Regions from separate parts of the Clostridium sp. MF28 genome, predicted to be linked through region 2. Evidence: riboswitches for the same ligand, from Rfam matches in the RefSeq annotation. Region 2 holds a riboswitch; the other holds the start of a gene.

Region 1 (6,036 bases), 960 kb from region 2:
GTAATTTCTTTAACTCTCACAGCTGTATTATAGAAGTCGAGTGATGAACAATCTTTTTCTCTTAATTGAATTAATGTACATCCTCCAATTATAGCTTTTTCCACAGCTTCTTCTAAAGTTTCTGTACTCATTAAATCTCTATCTGTTACAAGGTAGATACTATAATCTATTTTAGGTTTCATGAAACTCCTCTCTCCTTCATATTATATTTTAGATAAGTTCACACATTAATGCGTGTATTTCATTTCAATGATATACACGCAAACATTGTTTATTATATTTCCTTTATCTTATTCATCTTTTCAATGATATTAGAAGTCAAATTGCTTATGGCATCTATAATTGCAATATGAAAACTTCCTGTTCCAATCTTCCCTGCTTTATCCAAAGCAATTTCACCCGATATTCCCATTGAAATGATACCAGAAACTGCTCCTATAAAATAATCTGAACCTGCCCCACAAAACGCTCCAATTAATGCAGTTGTCATGCAGCCTGTTCCTGTGACGTTAGATAACATCTTAGTTCCATTTTCAAGTATAACTACTCTTTCTCCATCAGATATAATATCTGTTGCACCTGTAATGGCTACAGTACACTGAAGTTTTTTAGCTAAGTTTTTAGCTACATCTATTCCCTCATCATTTCCTGTTCTTGCGTCATTTTCTGAGGCATCAACTCCCTTAGTTGTAGAGCCTAATCCGCTTATAAATTTAATCTCAGACATATTTCCACGTAAAACACTTATTTTCACTTCTTCTAATAATCTCTTTGTTGTTGAATTTCTAAATTCTGATGCTCCTGCTCCAACTGGATCAAAAACGACTGGAATATTTAATTCATTTGCTTTCTTACCAGATGCAATCATAGATTCAATAGTTCGCTCATTTAATGTTCCAATATTTATTACAAGGGCAGATGAAATCTTAGTAATATCCGCTGCTTCTTTTATATCATCAGCCATAATTGGTGATGCACCTATTGCAAGTAAAATATTCGCACAATCATTAACTGTAACATAATTTGTTATATTATGCACAAGTGGTTTCTTATTCCTAACTTCATTTAATAAACTTCCTATTTTAATTGATATTTCATTACTCATAAATATCTTTTAGTAAGAATTCATTCTTTAATGATCCTTACTAAAATACCTCCTCTCAAAAGTAAAAATTTTTCAAGTTTCTTTTGCTTGATATCTATGTTGCAATTATGAACTTGCATTTAAAATTCTAGTAAACTAAGTACTCAATAAAAATAATACTATAGAAATTCAACTGCAACATATATAATTATACCTCATATAAATCTTATTTCTGGTCAAGAAGCTCCACTTTATCGCCATTTAAAATTCTGTTAGTTGTTCTTACTGCACACATTTTCCCGCACATAGAACAGCTATGCATATCTTCTGGTGGTACACTTTCAAAATATTCTCTAGCCTTTTTCCCATCAATAGCAATCTTGAACATCTCTTCCCAATCAAGTTTTTGACGAGCATCTGCCATTGCATTATCTCTATCTCTAGCCCCTGGAAGTCCATTAGCAATGTCTGCTGCATGAGCTGCAATTTTCGATGCAATAATTCCTTCTCTAACATCAGATAAATCAGGAAGTCTTAAATGCTCAGCTGGTGTTACATAGCAAAGGAAATTGGCTCCATGTGTTGCTGCAATAGCGCCACCAATGGCTGAAGTTATATGATCATACCCAGGTGCAATATCTGTAACAAGAGGGCCTAGTACATAGAAAGGTGCCCCATGGCATAATCTTTTTTCAATTTGCATATTAGCTGCAATCTCATTCATTGCCATATGACCTGGTCCTTCTATCATAACTTGTACATCTTTTTCCCAAGCTCTTTTTGTTAATAATCCTAACTCTATAAGTTCTGTAATTTGTCCAGCATCTGTTGAATCATCAATACAGCCAGGTCTCATAGCATCTCCAAGACTTATTGTTACATCATATTCTCTTAGTATATCAAGTAATTCATCATAGTATTCATAAAATGGATTCTCATTTCCTGTCATCTCCATCCATGCAAATAGCAATGACCCACCTCTTGATACTATATTTAATCTTCTCTTATCTTCTTTAAATATCGAAACTGTTCTTTTATTTATTCCTGCATGAATAGTAACAAAATCAACCCCAGCTTTAGCATGAGCTAACACCACGTCAAGAAAATCTTTAGCTTTTATATCTAAAAGATCTTTTTCAAGGTATCCAATTGCATCATACATAGGAACTGTTCCTATCATAGCTGGAGAATATTCTATAAGCTTTTCCCTGAACTCTTGAGTCTTCCCATAATTACTTAAATCCATTATTGCTTCTGCACCAAAATCAACTGCCATTTTTACTTTTTCCATCTCTCTGCAATAATCAACCGAATCTCCTGATATCCCTAAGTTTACATTTATCTTTGTTCTTAATCCATCACCAATCCCCTCAGGGCTAAGTGATTTATGGTTGATATTAGCCGGTATAGCTACTTTACCTTCTGCAACAAGTTTCATTAATTTTTCTTCTGAAATTCTTTCTTTTTCCGCTACTATTTTCATTTCCTTTGTAACTATACCTTTTTTAGCTGCTTCCATTTGTGTTTTATAATTCATTTCTTTCCCTCTCCTCATACCATTATTATTTAATTTATTAGTTATAAAATTTAACTTGAGTTCTATAGTATTATTCAATCATTCCTGCTTTCTTATATAGCTCGTAAAAATGGTTAGTAGGGCCTACACCTTTACCAAGCTCAAAACCATGTTCGATTGCACATGTTATATATTCTTTACCACTTCTAACCGCTTCCTCTATTGTCATATTCTTAGCCAAATTTGCTGCTATAGTTGAAGATAAAGTACATCCTGTTCCATGAGTATGGGTAGTATTTATTCTTTCTTGCTTTAGAACAAGAAAGTTATTTCCATCATATAACAAGTCTGTTGCTTCCCCTTCTAAATGCCCCCCTTTAACTAAAACTGCCTTCGGACCAAGTTCTTTAAGTTTCAAGGCCGCTTCCTTCATTTCATCTAAGTTTTCTATTTTCATCCCTAAAATTTCTTCTGCCTCTGGTAAATTAGGAGTTATTAATGTTGCTAATGGAAATAATTCCTTAACTAAAGTATCTTTTGAATCCTTCGATAACAGATTAAATCCACTTTTAGAAATCATAACTGGATCTAGAACTATCACTGGTAGTTTATCAACTTTTCTCAAAGATTTTGATATAGCTTTTATAGATTCAATTTTAGAAACCATTCCTATTTTTATAGCATCTACTCTTATATCTTCAAAAATAACATCTATCTGAGATTCAATCATTTCAGGATTTATATCTTGAATTCCAAAAACCCCCATAGTATTTTGAGCCGTTACCGCTGTGATAACGCTCATTCCATATACTCCATTTGCCGAGAAAGCTTTTAAATCCGCTTGAATTCCTGCTCCTCCACAAGTATCCGATCCTGCAATAGTTAATGCTCTAAACATAAACTCATCCTTTCACCTATAATATTTCATTTAAATCTTATCTATGTTATTAGTTGCTTCTCCCTTTACTTGAAACTCATTATCTACTAGTATTTTTTTAATGACAGGAACTTTTATAAAAAAGTACGCTATAATCGCTCCAACACTGCAACTTGATATAAACGGAACAACATATACAAAAACCGCAACTTGTTTTCCTAACACCATTGTAGCTATAGGATAAGCTAATAATGCTCCTAATATTCCAGTTCCAATTATTTCTCCAATTACTGCAATACCTGGCTTTCTAAATTTTTTATAAAGAATTCCTGCAAGTAATGCTCCTACCATGCTTCCTGGAAAGGCCAATAAACTTCCTGTTCCCATAAAATTTCTTATTAGAGATGTCACAAATGCATTCATAAGAGCATATACTGGCCCAAGTGTTATTGCTCCAACTACATTCACGAAATGTTGTATTGGAGATATTTTAGCAGCTCCAATCGGTATTGAAAATGTTCCAAAAATAACAGAAATACCGATTAACACGCCACTTAACGCCATCTTCTGTGCTTTACTCTTTTCTTTCATTAAAATTCACTCCTTTAATAATAAAATCAATAAACTTACTTTTTAATGTGAAATAAATTTACTAAATCACCTTTACAATGACGTTTAAATTGATTAACCTTAAAAGAAGTTAATTATTTTGCATAAAAAAAATGTATCCACAAGGGATACATCAATAAATCATGCACAAATCATATCAATACTTACACAAATAATATTAATATACTTCCCTACGCTGGTATTATCCAAATCAGGTTATAAGAGTCTAGGAAATCAATCTTTCCAATCTCAGCCAAAATATTAGCTCCCCTAGTTATTCAATTACAAAATTTTCTTTCACAATTTAAAGGTTATACCATTAAGTTTCAAACGTCAAGTATATTTTATTATTTTGCTTCATTCAAAGCATTTGTTACCGCACTCATGATACCCTTCGAACTATAAGTTGCTCCAGATACAGTATCCACTGATGTTGATTGTTTTGAAATTATACTCTTAATTATAGTACCCTCTGCTCTTTGATAAAACTTTGGAGTATCTTGATTGGATATAGCTTGTATACTTGATATTTTTCCATCAGACACAGTTACAGAAATCTTAGTTGTTCCTCCTCTATATCCTGTTCCACTTCCTGTGTATGTCCCATCTTTATATTCACTTGCATTATTTTGAACTGTATTTGAACTTGTAGTTTCATGATTTAATTTTGAACTTTCTGGTGCAGATTCTGTTTGTGAATTTAAATTGCTTGAAACTGCATTACTCTTAGCTGCAATTCCAGATTTAGTTACTGCATTGCCGGCGAAGTTAGTGAATCCATATATACCTAAAAATGTAGCCATAGCTACTGATCCTGTTAACTTAGCATCTAAATCTCTTCCAAGTACATTTACATTAGCATTATTTCTGTAACATACTTCAGTACATTTTAAGCAATTTATACAATCTCCACCTTTGACACAATTTACCTTATAGAGCGGTAACCCCATTGAACAATTCATTGTGCAGGCTCTACATTTACCACAATCAGCTTTTGGCTTATTAATCTTAACTATTCCAATCTTAGAAATAATAGAGAATATTGCACCTAAAGGGCATAGATATCTGCAGAAAAACCTCTCAATAAACGCTGATCCTATTGTGATTAATATTAAAAATATCAATCCAACAAGTAAATTCGAAAAAATAGTAGATACATCAGTTATTTGACCAAATACATCCCAAGGGCTTGTGCTTTCCAGTATACTGCTTCCTATAGTCCATGAAATAGCTATTATAAAAAGTAATACTAAATATTTGAAATACTTAAGTATAGAATCAACTTTTTCATCTACTCTAAACTTTATTTTGAATATTTTTTTTGATATAAAATATATTAAGTCATTATATGCACCAAATGCACATATCCAACCGCAGAACCATCTTCCTAATACTATAGTCAAAAGCATAATAGCTATAAATTCTATTAAGCTTGGTAATGCTTCCAAAAAGTTAACATTACCATTGATAATCATTTGATATACAGTTTTTACTTCACTGAATGTCATTGAATAAAGACCTGGTAACAGAATAAATGCAATCAATTGTATAATATGCCTTATAATCTGCGATTTTTTTATTTTACTTGCCATGTTTCTTTCCCCTTTTCTAACTCTCTATATTTAGCAATAATAATTTTTTATGTTAATTATCATCAATCATATTTTTCCAATTAATTTCCAATAGAAATATTATTTTCACTTCATTATCTGCTATTGCAATTTCTTTAATTAAGTGAATTATAGCAATAGAACCTTAATGTGCCCTTAATCTAAGCTGAGAATTCGCTGAGAAATGGCAATTAAAACATTTTAGAATTAAGGAAAAGGCTAAATTGTACGAAAAATCTAACTAAAAAAAGATAGTACAAATTGAATTTATCCCTGCTAATAAGTTATATTCCAACTTAACGAGGTTTGTTTCAATCGGTATTATCTCTTCTTATCATTT
Region 2 (6,036 bases):
TTGTTCACCTTTACCTAATCCTTTTTCATATTCTAAAAGAAAAACTTCACATACTAATGCTGCATCTGAGCTTGTAGGTAAACCAATATTAATTGAACTAAATGGTACTTGAGATCCCGCTCTAGAATGCATTGTATTAAGATTATAAACTACACCTTGCATTGCTTGTTGTACCTTTTTTCTTACTTTCTTTTCTACCATAGCTTCTAACTTTTCTTCTGATACACCTAGTTCCAATAATTCTTCTCTAATTTCTTCTCTAGTTGGCTCTACAAATATACCCATGTCATTATCAAAATCCGGATGAGATTGACCACCAAACATATCATTTTGAGTTGATTGCAATAATATACATGATAATTCAGCAGCAGTTTCAATTCTCTTAGGAGCATTAATTGTTCCATATCCAGTATTAAATCCATTCTCTAATATCTCTTTTGTTGGTATATGCAAGCAGTTTACAGTTAAATTATAGCTATCTAAGTCATGATAATATAAATCACCATTCTCATGAGCCTTTGCCAAATTCTTTGGCATAGTAGCTAGTGTATTCCACTTATTTGATTCAGATGCTATTCTTAATAACTTAGAACTGAAATTATTTCCTACATTTGCATTATCTCTATCAGTTTCAACTCCAATTTGTCTTATAGCCCTCATTAAATCTGATTTTATATCTCTGACTTTAGTTCTTTCACGTCTGTATGCTGAATAAGCGACTGCTATATCTTTGTGTCCCTCATTTCTTAATGCTTTCTCTACAAAATTTTGTATTTGTTCTACAGTTATAGTCTTCTTATACTCTTCTTCTATATAAGTAATCACCTTATGTACAGTATCTAGAACTTGACTTTCTTTTAAATTTAAACCGATTTCACTAGCTGATCCTTTAATTGCTTGAGCTATCTTATCTGAATTAAATTCAACTTCTCTTCCATCGCGTTTCACAACATATAGCATTATTATTCCCTCCATGGCACAATATATAGTATTTTTACTACCGTACTATTATACTGTATTAGGTATTCATTAGCAACACTTCTAATTTTTTATTTTTAAACCACTAGATTTTAATTATCTCAATTTATATCCTATTATCTTTCGATTTATTCAATTTTTACGACTTTTTTATGTTTGACTTATTGTAGATAATCTTTATTGTTGTAATTTACTATGATTTATAGTATTTTTTCATAACAAACTATAAGAAAATTATTATTATATGTGTTCTAAAAAGTTAAATTGATTAAAATTTACTGTAAATTATCATCTTGTGCGAACCAAAAAGTTTTATTAAAAACATAGTTTATTATCTAAAAATATAATATAAATTATTTCTTTAAGTAATATATAAGAAATGTATTTTTTACAAATAGTGTTATAATTAAACTAAGACTATATATTTCTAGGAGGAATTAAGATGGATAAAATAGCATTAATAACTGATAGTGCTTCTGATTTGAATACAAATTTCGTAATAGAAAATAATATTAAAATAGTCCCGTTTAAAATTATATTCTCTGATAAAGAGTATATTGATGGAATAGATATAACGCCAAAGGCCCTATATGAATATTTACCTAAGGAGATACCCAAAACTTCCTTACCTGGTGTTGATGATTTTACATTTGCTTTAGAGCAAGTAAAAAACGAAGGATATACACATGCAATTATTATAACAATATCAAGTGGCCTTTCTGGCGCTTATAACTCTGCAAGACTTGCATCTGAAAATGTCCCTGAAGTGAAAACTTTTGTATTTGATTCTATGACTTTAACCATGTCAGAAGGAGCTATGGTCATTGAAACTCTAAACCTAATAAAGCAAGAAAAATCCTTTGATGAAATAGTGATAACTTTACCTTCATTTAGAGATAAGATTGATGTGTTTTTTACAATAGATACATTAGAATACTTAATAAAGGGAGGACGAGTTGGTAAAGTTGCCGGAACTATAGCGGGCGTGCTCAATCTAAAGCCTATTATTACTGTTGGCGATGACGGCATATACCATACGGTTTGTAAGATAAGAGGCATAAAACAGTGTATATCTAAATTAACAAATATATTAACAAATTATCTAGAAAATCATAAATGTAAAGTTTGGGTTTTAGACGGGAATGCACCTGAAAAATCTAAAATGCTTTATGATTCTATAAAAGATATTCCTAATCTAATTGAATGTACTTTAGGAGGATCAATAGGCCCTGCTCTTGGCGTTCATACCGGACCTGGCCTTGTTGGATTTATAGTTGAAAGATTAGATTAAGCGAAAAATATATATGTTAACTATTCATTCATAATTAAAGAGCTAGATATTAAAATTCATATTTTTTTATTTAGCTCTTTAATATTTTACAAGTATACTTACTTTTCTACTTGTAAATAATAATAACAAAGAAATCTTTACTGAAAGGACTGTTTTGTTATTATGAAAGGTTTTATATTAGATTCAACATACAAAGATGCTACTATTGTTAATAGAAATGATGATATATTCACCATTTCATCAAATAAATTGCCAAATAGCACAATCCCACATCACTCTATAAATTTGATTGCGTCTAGTTCAAATTCACATTCCAATTTAAGTAATAATAACAAATTTAACACATACAATGTAATTGACTATCTATAATAATAGGTATAAAATAGTATAAGTGTAATATATTTATAATGTGCTAGGGGAGCCGAGAGGCTGAGATTTGATATTCATAAACCCTTAAAACCTGATCTAGTTAATTCTAGCGTAGGGAATGCAACCTCTTAAAAACTTTAAACTATTTATTTGGTTGATAATCTCCGAGCACAATTAAGGAGGTTTTTTTATGTCAATTTTTAATGATTGGATCGAACAATTTTCTAAACTTTTCCAGAATTTCTCCCAAAATATTCAAGATATTCTTGCAAGTCCAATGTCAATTATAACTTTATTAGGATGTATTTTACTACTTATAGCATTAGCTAAGGCAAAAAAGATAAAATTCACGCCAGAACTAATTGCTAGAATTGGTATAGCATTAGCGTTAGCCACCATATTAAAAATGCTAAGATTATATCATTTTCCTCAAGGTGGTAGCATAACTTTAGGCAGCATGATACCAGTATTGCTTATAGCATTCATATACGGTCCTGAAGTTGGATGTTTAACAGGATTTCTTTATGGTGTAATAACCCTAATACTGGATCCATATATACTACATCCGGTTCAAGTTTTATTTGATTATCCATTGCCCTTTACAGCATTAGGTCTTGCCGGATTCTTCAAACAAAGAAGATTAGTTGGAGTGAGTATTGCAATACTGGTCAGATTTTTATGTCATCTTATTTCTGGTATAGTTTTCTTCGGGTCATTTGCCCCAGAAGGGATGTCTCCAGTAGTTTATTCTTTACTTGTTAATGGTCCGATGATTGGAATAGAAGGAATCATATGCTTAGTAATTTTATCCGTTCTTCCTATAGAAAGAATTTTTCATGCATCATCAGTAAATACTATTTCAAACTAACTATCATATAAAACAATTTATATATACAATTAAGTTTCCAATCTATGCGAAGTAACTAAACATTTCACTTATCAGCATTTTAAGCTTATTAATACAAAATATATAGAATAAAAATAGGATTAATTTTGTTTTATAAAACAAAATTAATCCTATTTTTGATCAAATAATAAATAACTATGATTTATAAATTATTTATTTTAGACGTTTTAGTCGTATTTTGCAATCAAATTTTATTCTTCTATTTCAATTGCATTTACTGGACAGCTTTCTTCTGCTTCTTTTGCCTCATCTACACAACCTTCTGGAACTTCATCAACTATAGCTCCTGCTTTTCCATCATCTTGCATGTCAAAGCACTCTGGACATATAGATGGACATAATCCGCAAGCTATACAAGTATCTTTATCTACTTTTGGTTTCATGGTTTACTTCATCTCCTCTAATATCAAATTACAAGCTTATTATTTCCCAAGAAATATTAAGTTATGTATATTTAATAATATAATTTAAAATGATGAAATAAGTATAGTATAAGGAAAAGAAGTTTTCTTTTAATACAATCCTTCAAATATTAGTGAATATAGCGGATTCTCCTTAACGTATTCCTCTGCTTTTCCTTGCTCCAATGCTTCTGTAAGTTCAATATTAATTGGTAACTCTCCTATTAAAGGAATTCCAAGATACTCCGCATTTTCTTCTGATGACTTTCTGCTAAATACTCGTATCTTTTTATCACAATCTGGACAGTTTATATATGCCATGTTCTCTACTACGCCCTTAATCTTCACCCCTATCTTTTGGGCCATAATAACAACTTTCTTGACTATCATGGACACCATATCTTGTGGTGTAGAAACTATTACAATTTCATCAATAGGGAATTCCTGCATTACAGTTAAAGCAATATCTCCTGTACCTGGTGGCATATCTATAAGTAAATAGTCAAGCTCTTCCCAATTAGTTTCTACAAACATCTGCTTTAACACCCCTGTAATTACAGGTCCTCTCCAGATTACAGGTTCATCTTCTACCGCTGTTAAAAGATTCATGGAGATTATTTTTATCCCGCTTTCTGTTTCCACTGGCTCAAATTTTACCATATCATTTTCTAATGGAATTATTTTAGCCCTTTTATTGTTAACCCCAAAAAATCTAGGCATAGATGGACCTGTAATATCTGCATCCAACACTCCTACTTTATATCCCTTCTTAGATAACATACTTGCCATCATTCCAGTTACAGTTGATTTACCAACTCCACCTTTTCCACTTATAATACCTATAACATTTTTAATATTTCCATATCTGGATGTTAACTTTAAACTTTCTTCACTACATCCTGTTCCTTTAGATTGACATGTGTCTTTACTTTTACAACTTTCACAACTCATTTATATATGCTCCTTTACTTACCAATCTTGTGGGACCTTATTAGGCTCACTTATTTTAATATCCCAGTCTTTATAATTATATTCTGCCGTTACATAGTAACTTTCAAAGGAATTATCCTTTTTATTATCTACTGTTATTAGTGTTTTGAAAACAGTACTATTATATCCTCTATTTTTTACTTTAATTATTGTATCAAAATCTTCATAATTATTGTTTACTAAATCAACACTAGGTAAAGTTTTATTCAAACTTTTCTTAAAATCTTCTAAATCCACAGAAAATATGTATTTCAAACAATCTGTATCTCCAGATATGTTCACTCCAGCTTTATTTCCGTTGGATAAGCTATCTTTTTTCTTATCAATAACTTTTAATATTGATTGATAATATATATAATTAAAGTCTCTTGGCTTTCTTATGAATGAAAGATTTTGCATTATTGTATTCTCTAAATTTTTAGGTACTGAAAATGCCTTATCGTCATCATAAAAGTTTCCTGTCCCATGTTCGTTAGCTCCAACTACATACTGATACTTTCTCACTTCATCTCCGGTACACACCTCAAAAATATAATCTGGATCTAATGAGCTTTTCTTTGAAACTTCACTTCCATCTGATAAAATCTTGTAAATGTCATCTATAGCTTTAGGATCATTAACTACAAACCTAAATCCACTATCTCTAACACTTTGTATAATAATTTTATCCACCTTATTTTGCTTTATATAATCAAATTGTTGATTTTTAAGATTCATTTTAACTTCTATATTATCAATGAAGCTACATCCTGAGAGCATCATACTAGAGACCAATACCAATGGTAAAACTATTGTTAAAAACTTACTATTTCTCACTATTCTTCTTCGCTCCTTTGAAAATCCTATGGTTATTAAATACAACAATACCAATCACCAAAGTAAATATTGCGATAAATTGTGATGTTGATAGAATCCCGACACTCCCTCTTGGATCATCTCTTAAAAATTCTACTAAAAATCTACCTATACTATATACTATTAAATATAGTCCCACTATCTTTCCTGTTTGTTTTTCTTTCTTACTATAGTACAAAAGTATAAATCCTAGCAAAAAGTCAAATATTGATGAATAAATTTGCGTTGGATGCACGTGTATTCCT

Evidence for each region. A riboswitch is a leader RNA that binds a small molecule or an ion and turns the genes downstream of it on or off. The one in region 2 is predicted to bind thiamine pyrophosphate.
Region 1: it holds a riboswitch for thiamine pyrophosphate, as region 2 does, so the genes downstream of both, thiW (energy coupling factor transporter S component ThiW) here and thiT (energy-coupled thiamine transporter ThiT) in region 2, are expected to answer to the same signal.

The regions. Positions count from the first base shown of each region.
Region 1 covers NZ_CP014331.1:2,468,085-2,474,120, forward strand. The annotation lists gene thiE (thiamine phosphate synthase) at 1-182, opposite strand, end outside; gene thiM (hydroxyethylthiazole kinase) at 275-1,105, opposite strand; gene thiC (phosphomethylpyrimidine synthase ThiC) at 1,311-2,621, opposite strand; gene thiD (bifunctional hydroxymethylpyrimidine kinase/phosphomethylpyrimidine kinase) at 2,692-3,498, opposite strand; gene thiW (energy coupling factor transporter S component ThiW) at 3,529-4,068, opposite strand; TPP riboswitch at 4,258-4,368, opposite strand; gene AXY43_RS10830 (4Fe-4S binding protein) at 4,434-5,678, opposite strand.
Region 2 covers NZ_CP014331.1:3,423,925-3,429,960, reverse strand. The annotation lists gene AXY43_RS14780 (anaerobic ribonucleoside triphosphate reductase) at 1-960, opposite strand, end outside; gene AXY43_RS14775 (DegV family protein) at 1,421-2,269, shown strand; gene AXY43_RS14770 (hypothetical protein) at 2,432-2,638, shown strand; TPP riboswitch at 2,674-2,774, shown strand; gene thiT (energy-coupled thiamine transporter ThiT) at 2,829-3,506, shown strand; gene AXY43_RS14760 (ferredoxin) at 3,737-3,928, opposite strand; gene AXY43_RS14755 (Mrp/NBP35 family ATP-binding protein) at 4,058-4,897, opposite strand; gene AXY43_RS14750 (hypothetical protein) at 4,916-5,698, opposite strand; gene AXY43_RS14745 (prolipoprotein diacylglyceryl transferase) at 5,742-6,036, opposite strand, start outside.